Regions from separate parts of the Pseudoalteromonas sp. SG45-5 genome, predicted to be linked through region 1. Evidence: predicted binding sites of a transcription regulator. Region 1 holds the regulator's gene; the other holds the start of a gene.
What was found. Region 1 encodes FliA, which starts transcription of late flagellar genes. Its sites were predicted from a motif close to CTAAAGNTNNNNNNNNNNNNGCCGATA; they were not measured.

Region 1 (4,440 bases):
ACTGGCGCTGTTTCTTGCGGTGTATGCGAAGCAACTGGTTCATTTTTTTGTACATCAACAGTGCCAAAACTACCAACACCATGTAGCTCATCTAATAAATTATCAAACTCGTCGTCAGTGATGTCACTACTAGAAGTAGTACTTACAGGTTTCTTAGTCTCAGAGCTTTGGTTATTACCATGCAGTTCATCAAGTAAGTTTTCGAATTCATCTTCTGTAATTTCATCAATTTGTGACTCAGCAGCTGGCGAAGCCGAACTACTAAATAATTCATCGAATGCAAATGGGTCGTCGTCAGGGCTTTGTGAGCTGATAGTGTTATTGTCACCGTTTTCTGTGGCAACGACATCAGCCTGTTCAGGTTCGCCTGCTGTAATTTCAGAAGAAGCTCCAGATAACTCATCTTCCGTTGGAGGTAACCCTAATTTATGTAGGACTTCAAGTAATTGAGGATCTGCAGGCTCAGGCTTATCACGGTTTTGAATTGTCGCAAACATTTCATTAATGGTGTCTAATGCTTGTAAGATAACATCCATTAATTCAGAGTTTACAGTTCGAACGCCCTGTCTGAGCAAATCAAATACATTTTCTGCACCATGACAAGCATCAACAAGCTCTGTCATAGCTAAAAATCCGGCACCGCCTTTTACTGTATGAAAGCCTCGAAATATAGCATTTAATAGTTCGGTATCTTCTGGATTATTTTCCAGTTCAACTAACTGTTCGGATAGAAGTTCAAGAATTTCTCCTGCTTCTACAAGAAAGTCTTGTAAAATATCTTCATCGACTTCAAACATGCAGTTACTCTCCTCTTAGAAGCCCAAACTTGATAAAAGATCATCGACTTCATCTTGATCAGACACAACATCATTACGCGATTCTTTATCAATAATAGGGCCCTCGGGACCTGCTAATGTTTGTACGGCAATCGGTTCTTCTGTTTTTTGTTGTTCTACTATATTAACTGTACCCACATCCTGCGCAGAAAACGCAGTGAGTAGATGAAGTAAGCTTTCTTCTACTTCTCTTACAAGCTCAATTACTCGACGAATAACTTGACCAGTCAAATCTTGATAATCTTGCGCCATTAAAACATTTGTCATTAAATTTTGTAATTCATCTGTTTTATTGTGTGAGTTACTCATAAACTTATCTATGCTGTGGCACAGAGTTTTAAACTCACCAAGCTCTATATCCCGACTCATTAACCGATCCCATGTCGGTTTAATGGCTGCTATCTCACCCGCTAACTCCTGAGTTATAGGGAGACTTGCCTCAACCGCATCCATGGTTTTATTTGCAGCATTCTCTGTCAACTCCATGACATAACTAAGTCGTTTTTTAGCATCAGGAATTGCATCGTTTGTTAAGTTTGTTAAACGCGAATCTAGTTCAAAGCCTTTTAGAGCTTCATGTAACTGACGCGTTAACTTGCCAACTTCAGCAAATATCTCTGACTGCTCTTTAGACGCTGTATCTAAAATTAATTGATCAGCTTTATCTTGCTCGTCGTTTTCTAAAAAAACAACGAGTTGACGCGCTTGTTCTAAAGTTATTCGAGGCGCAGCAGGTGCTGACATAAGCCTCTCCCTATAATTAACCTAAGCGTTCAAACACTTTTTCTAATTTGGTCTTCAATGTGCCAGCTGTAAATGGTTTTACAATATAGCCATTAACACCAGCTTGAGCAGCAGCTATTATCTGTTCTTTTTTAGCTTCAGCCGTTACCATTAAAACAGGGAGATGTTTTAACTTGTCATCCGCCCTAATTGCCCTTAAAAGGTCAATACCCTGCATACCTGGCATGTTCCAATCCGTCACGACAAAATCAAAAGACTGATTTTGTAGCATTGGTAAAGCAGTCGAACCATCATCTGCTTCTTGAACATTCGTAAAGCCTAAATCACGCAATAAATTCTTAATAATACGTCTCATTGTTGAAAAATCGTCAACAACAAGAATTTTCATGTTTTTATCCAAAACATCCTCCAGTGAGGTCTTAACCTTTATTTACTTACTACTAGTTTATCCAGTCATTGATTTTTGCTTTTAGCTTAATCATCGCCTGACCATGTATCTGACTCACACGCGACTCACTAACATCGAGTATATGCCCAATCTCTTTTAAATTCATTTCATCGTTATAGTACAAAGATAACACCATAGCATCTCGCTCTGGTAATGATTTTATTGCACTTAATAAAGACTCATTAAATCGTTCATTTTTAACATTATTAAAAGGTTTGTCTAGTGTTAAATCTTGACCCGCTGGAGTTATGACATCTTCATCAATTCCAAGGTCTTCTATACCCAACACTTTACTTGCATTTACATCGTTTAAAATATGATGGTACTCATTTAACGAAATATCAAGTTTTTCAGCAACTTCTATATCTGTAGGTTCACGATTTAAGTTTTTTTCTAATTCGTTTATCGTTTCAGCAACAAGACGACTTTTGCGATGCACAGAACGCGGAGCCCAGTCACCACGGCGCATTTCATCTAGCATAGCGCCACGGATGCGAATACCTGCAAACGTTTCAAAGCTTGCGCCTTTAGTTGCATCAAAGTTTTTTGACGCTTCAATCAGTCCTATCATACCCGATTGAATTAAATCATCGAGTTGTACACTTGGAGGTAGACGAGCAATTAAGTGACATGCCACTTTTTTAACCAGTGACGCATGTTTCTCAACAATCACATTTAAATTTTGTGTTGATTGATATCCCATAGCTCTATTTACCAATGTTGTCATAATTAGCCGTTAACCAGCTTCTCAATGAAAAACTCTAAATGCCCTGACGGTTGATTCGGTATTGGCCATTTGACCGCTTTTGTTGCCAGAGCTCGAAAAGCCACTGAAGCTGGAGAGCTTGGAAACAACTCCACAATAACTTTCTGCCGACGTGTCGCTTTACGCATATTTTCATCGTAAGGTATCGTTGCAGCTAGCTCCATAGAAATATCTAGGAAACGATCTGTTACTTTAGATAACTTTGCAAACAATTCTTGGCCTTCGCGAAGGCTGCGAACCATATTTGCAACAATTTTAAATTTATACACACCGTGCTCACGGCTTAATACTTTAATAAGTGCATACGCATCTGTTATTGATGTTGGTTCGTCACACACGACGACCATTACATCTTGTGCTGCACGAGAAAAGCTCAGCACCATATCGGAAATGCCGGCGGCGGTGTCTACTATCAATATATCAAATTCGGTATTTAATTCGCTAAAGGCACGAATAAGACCCGCGTGTTCAGAAGGTGATAATTCAACCATGTTTTGCGAACCCGACGTTGCAGGGACAATTTTAATCCCAGCAGGACCTTCAACTAAAATCTCATCCAGTTCGCATTCACCAGATAATACATGCGATAAATTGCGCTCAACACGAAGCCCAAGCATCACATCACAATTTGCTAAACCTAAGTCGGCATCAAGAACTAAAACTCGCTTACCTTGTTGACCTAATGCAATTGCAGTATTTAGTGAAACATTTGTTTTACCTACTCCACCTTTACCACCGGTCACAGCGATAACTTTTACGCCGTTATTATTGTTTTGACTCATTTTTCGCAGGCCGCTTGCTTGATCTAATACTGTGTTAATCATACATCCCTACTGTGTTCGACGCCACTGATTGATGTCGTGAATGTTGTGATTTTATTCTTTTTAAATATAATTGCTCAGCTTTTTTTACTAGTTTTTCTGAATTCGCAACGCGAATGTCCTCTGGTACTCGCTGACCATTAGTAAGATAACCTATTGGAAGACGATTTTGAATCGCAATACTAATAATCTCACCTAAACTTAACGATTCATCTAATTTAGTAAAAATACAACCACTTAACTGTACTTTTTTGAAATGTCTTACCGTTTCTTGTAATACATTAATTTGTGCTGTGGCACTTAATACTAAATAATTACGAATATCGACACGTTGATTACGCATTAACGTATTTAATTGCTCGGTTAAACGCAAATCACGCTGGCTCATTCCTGCGGTGTCAATTAATACTAGACGTTTATTTCGTAAATGATATAAAACTTCAGCCAATTCATTAGCATCTTTAACTTGCTTTACGCTACACCCTATAATTCGGCCATATGTTGCTAGTTGCTCGTATGCACCAATTCTGTAGGTGTCCGTAGTGATTAACGCAACTTTATCAGCGCCATACTTTTGCGCACCAAGTGCAGCAAGTTTTGCGACAGTTGTTGTTTTACCCACTCCCGTTGGGCCGACTAATGCGTAAACTCCACCTTGACGCAGTATTTCGTTGTTCGTGGTTTGCATTTGATCTTCAACCATCGCTAATAAAGCTTTCCAACCTTGCTGGCGAGAAACATCATCAGGTACAAAACACGCCATTTGCTCAGCAACATCTTTGCCTATTCCCATGCCAATTAAACGATCAATCATGCATGCACGCG
Region 2 (4,440 bases), on a different contig from region 1:
AGAGCCATCCAAACAAGATCATTAAACGCCCAAATAACATAACGATAAATATAAGTACTGCTATCAAACTCTTTTAAATGGTCGTTAATCAACGCCCCATAAAAAAAGAATATAGCAGTAACCAGCACAAAGCGTAATGCAAGGTGATCTTTGCGAAGGTAAAACACAAAAATAGCAGGGCTTAATATAAAAACCCAGCTACTCTCGAGTAACTTAGAAATACTTTCAAACCATTCAGGCAAAATATTACACTCAGCCTATTTTTTTATCTGGTTCTTTATCATCGTTATCGTCATTACCACCGCCATTACCTGGCATATAACTAAATTTATCGATATTCTTCATGGCTGACTCCGTTACATTTGTTATTGAAAGCTTACTTTATGATAAATAAACGTATTTGCCAAGTAAAGTTATCTTACATCAATAGGTGCAGACTCTTTTGCTTTACCTTGTAAAATAGAAATCTCTACACGCCTGTTACGACGACGATCTTCATCTGTATCATTGGGCACCAATGGTCTTGTTTCAGCTCGCCCAACCACCATCATCCGCGTTTTATCAAAACCAGATACTTTTTGTAACTCGCTTGCTACAGCAACAGCTCGCTTAGAAGAAAGATCCCAGTTGTTTATGTACAGCTCATTCGAAACCTGAAAATCATCAGTATGACCAGATACTGTTATCTCACCAGGCACATCTTTTAACAATATGCCAATATCTTGAATAATGGGTTTAAATTTAGGCTGCAAAAAAGCACTACCTGAAGGAAAAGACCCATTTTCTCTGATGCGAATAATTATTTGCTGGCCTAAAGACTCAAGCTCTATTGCACCATCAATAATCTGCCTTTCTAATTGCTGAGCAATCTTTTTAACAAGTTCATTTGTTTGTTCTTGATCTGCAGCAGAGATTGCTTGATCAGAAGATTGTTCTTGAGAGGTACTACGAGATTCCCCACCCCGTTTATCACCTCGTTGTTCTTGCCTACCACCTGCAGAGCTTTCATCACCGGCCTGAAATTCAAGCATTTGTTGAGTCATTTCTACTGTTTGTTGCTGAATAGTCTCGATTGGTGTGGGCTCTGGTTTTCCTGGCGTAAACTCCATTGCAATAACAGAAGTACCTTTGGGAATATCTTTTACTTCTATTTTATTTTGTACACCAAATGCAAACTTCATTGAACCGGCTATTTGTTTAAATTTAAGTACATCCATTTCAGAAAATGCAAGCAAGAGTACAAAAAAGCACATCAATAAAGACATTAAATCTGCAAAGGTTCCCATCCAAGCTGGAAGCCCTGGGGGAGGACATTTACACTCTTGCTCAGACATGTTTACTCCTCGGTATCAACTTTACGTTTTGATTCAGCTAAGTAGTTTTTCAAAATGCCTTCAATTACTTTTGGGTTTTGACCATCTTGAATACCTAATACAGCGTCTAAAATCAAACGTTGGTTCATTGCTTCTTCGTCTTTACGCAGCTCCAATTTAACTTGGATAGGGATCGCCACTACATTTGCTAAAAAAGCGCCGTATAAAGTTGTTAACAAAGCAACAGCCATCGAAGGACCGATTGATTTTGGGTCGTCCATGTTAGATAACATAGCAACTAAGCCAATGAGCGTACCGATCATTCCCATTGCTGGTGCAATATCAGCCATGGCTTTAAATAAACCGGCTCCCATTTCATGACGGGTTGACGTTAAAGTTATGTCTTTTTGTAAAGTCGCTCTAACAACGTCAGCATCATGACCATCAACTAACATATCAACACCTTTACGCATAAACTGGTTCGGTATTTCAGCCTCTTCGAGGGCTAAAAAGCCACCCTTTCGAGCTGAATCAGCAAGTTCAACGGCTTTGTCTATCAACTCCTCTGGCGATTCAATTTTAAACATAAAGGCTTTAGCGGCCACTTTACCAATGCCAAAAAACTGCCCCATGGTGTAATTAGATAAAACAATAAATATAGAACCGCCAAATACAATCACCACTGAAGGAGTGTTGTAAAACATGGCCATTTCGCCACTACTGCTCATAAACATGGACATGACAATCAAGCCAATTGCGCCAAGGATCCCTATAATGGTTGCTAAATCCACATTTCCTCCAAAGGTTTCATGCACTAAGGCCTTATTATAAACTTTTTATCATTAACTGCTTATCGGCAACATATTGAATTGCTTAAGCGGTTTATCTAAATAAAGATAAAAAAGTCTTATTAGTGTAATTTATATTCAAGCTGCATTAATAATTACTTTTATTAAAAGAATTGACCGTGATTAAGCCCTTATTAATGCATACAAGAATAGCATTTGATATTAATAGACGAAAAAAACGTATCATCCTTTGACCTAGTTTAGCATTCCCCCTAAAATTGGCTCCTAAATTTACCACGTAAGCTGAAATAAGATGGCGACTAAAAAACCTGAAAACTTAAGTTTCGAACAAGCACTAGAAGAATTATCGACAATTGTTAGTGATATGGAACAAGGTGATTTATCGCTTGAGCAATCATTAAAACAATTTGAACGCGGAATTGCTTTAGCCAATGCTTCATCTGGTAAATTACAACAAGCAGAGCAAAAAGTATCAATTTTAATGGGCAATGGCGAAAAATCAGTACTTACTAACTTTGATAACGATACGGAATAACTGTGAGTATTAAAGAACAGATTGAACGTGCGCAAATAGATGTAATAGCTACCTTGAAAGCGTATTTCAAACAGTCGTTAGATACAGACGAAACGGTAAAAAATGCCACACAATACGGGTTATTTAATGGCGGTAAAAGATTACGCCCATTTTTAGTTTATGCAACGGGCGAGATGTTTGGCGCAAATAAACACGATCTGAATGTACTTTCAGCAGCTATTGAATGCATTCATAGCTATTCGTTAGTGCATGATGACTTACCGGCGATGGACGATGATGACTTACGCCGTGGCCGCCCAACTTGTCACATAGAGTTTGGTGAAGCCCATGCTATTTTAGCTGGTGATGCTCTACAAACTATCGCTTTTGAGTTAATTGCAAATCATCAATTCAAATGCTCAGCACAAACACAAGTAAAAATGATCGCACAATTAGCACATGCATCAGGCCTTAAAGGCATGGTTGGCGGGCAAGGTTTAGACATTGCCGCGACTGACAAAGTCATTACTGCACAAGAGCTGGAGCGGATCCATAAACTAAAAACGGGTGCGCTGATTAACTGCGCTATTATGTTAGGTGCATTGTGCAGTGAAAAAGCAGATAAACACACTTTAGAAAGCTTATCTACTTTTGGTTATGCGATAGGGCTGGCCTTCCAAGTACAAGACGATATTTTAGATGTTGAGGGTGATACGCTTATTTTAGGTAAGCCACAAGGGTCAGATATTGCGGCCAATAAAGCGACATACCCTGCTTTATTAGGTATGCTAGGCGCTAAAGAGAAAGCGCAGAATTTAATACAACAAGCCCACGAGGCGTTAGCAAATATAGATGCTGACACAACACTTCTGGCGTCACTGGCAAATTACCTTATTGAGCGTGATCATTAAGACACCGCTTAAAAGTATTGCACTGAGTACAGACACATTATTACTAAACATTAGTTAATTCTACATCTTATTTTGTATTAATTAATGTTAGCGAAGGATATAAATAAAACCATGACACGTGATAGCAGCAAGTATCCATTACTTAATTTGGTTGACGAGCCGACCCAGTTGCGCGATTTAGCGCAAGATAAACTCCCAGAGTTTAGCAATGAGTTGCGCGACTATTTACTCAACTCAGTATCGCAAAGTAGCGGTCATTTAGCATCTGGTTTAGGTACTGTGGAGCTAACTGTTGCACTGCATTATGTTTATAACACACCTGAAGATCGTTTAGTGTGGGATGTGGGTCACCAAGCTTATCCGCATAAAATACTTACCGGTCGACGTGATTTAATGCATACGATTCGTCAAAAAGACGGCCTACACCCTTTTCCATTTCGTGATGAAAGCAAATACGATACGTTTAGTGTAGGGCATTCAAGTACGTCTATCTCTGCCGCTTTAGGTATGTCGATTGCCGCACAAAAAGAAGGTAAAGGGCGAAAAACAGTTGCCATTATTGGTGATGGCGCAATTACTGCTGGTATGGCCTTTGAAGCAATGAATCACCTTGGCGATGTTAAATCAGACATGCTGATCATTTTGAACGATAACGAAATGTCGATATCTGAAAATGTAGGCGCGTTAACCAATCATTTTGCACGTATTTTATCAGGTAGCTTTTATACTAACATTCGCGAAGGTAGTAAAAAGTTACTCTCTGGTGTACCTCCGGTTAAGCAACTTGCCAGTAAAATGGAAGAGCATATTAAAGGTATGATGATCCCGGGTACTTTTTTTGAAGAATTAGGTCTAAATTACATTGGCCCAATTGATGGACATGATGTAAATAT

Region 2: pomA (flagellar motor protein PomA) is a predicted target of FliA. The motif match lies at 2,165-2,191, and genes of this name have one in related genera.

The regions. Positions count from the first base shown of each region.
Region 1 covers NZ_JACJEM010000003.1:59,561-64,000, forward strand. The annotation lists gene H5119_RS01355 (chemotaxis protein CheA) at 1-797, opposite strand, end outside; gene H5119_RS01360 (protein phosphatase CheZ) at 813-1,580, opposite strand; gene cheY (chemotaxis response regulator CheY) at 1,597-1,980, opposite strand; gene H5119_RS01370 (RNA polymerase sigma factor FliA) at 2,021-2,731, opposite strand; gene H5119_RS01375 (MinD/ParA family protein) at 2,758-3,618, opposite strand; gene flhF (flagellar biosynthesis protein FlhF) at 3,611-4,440, opposite strand, start outside.
Region 2 covers NZ_JACJEM010000048.1:5,330-9,769, forward strand. The annotation lists gene H5119_RS15070 (hypothetical protein) at 1-242, opposite strand, end outside; gene H5119_RS15075 (flagellar motor protein MotB) at 414-1,334, opposite strand; gene pomA (flagellar motor protein PomA) at 1,337-2,104, opposite strand; gene H5119_RS15085 (exodeoxyribonuclease VII small subunit) at 2,415-2,657, shown strand; gene ispA ((2E,6E)-farnesyl diphosphate synthase) at 2,660-3,547, shown strand; gene dxs (1-deoxy-D-xylulose-5-phosphate synthase) at 3,659-4,440, shown strand, end outside.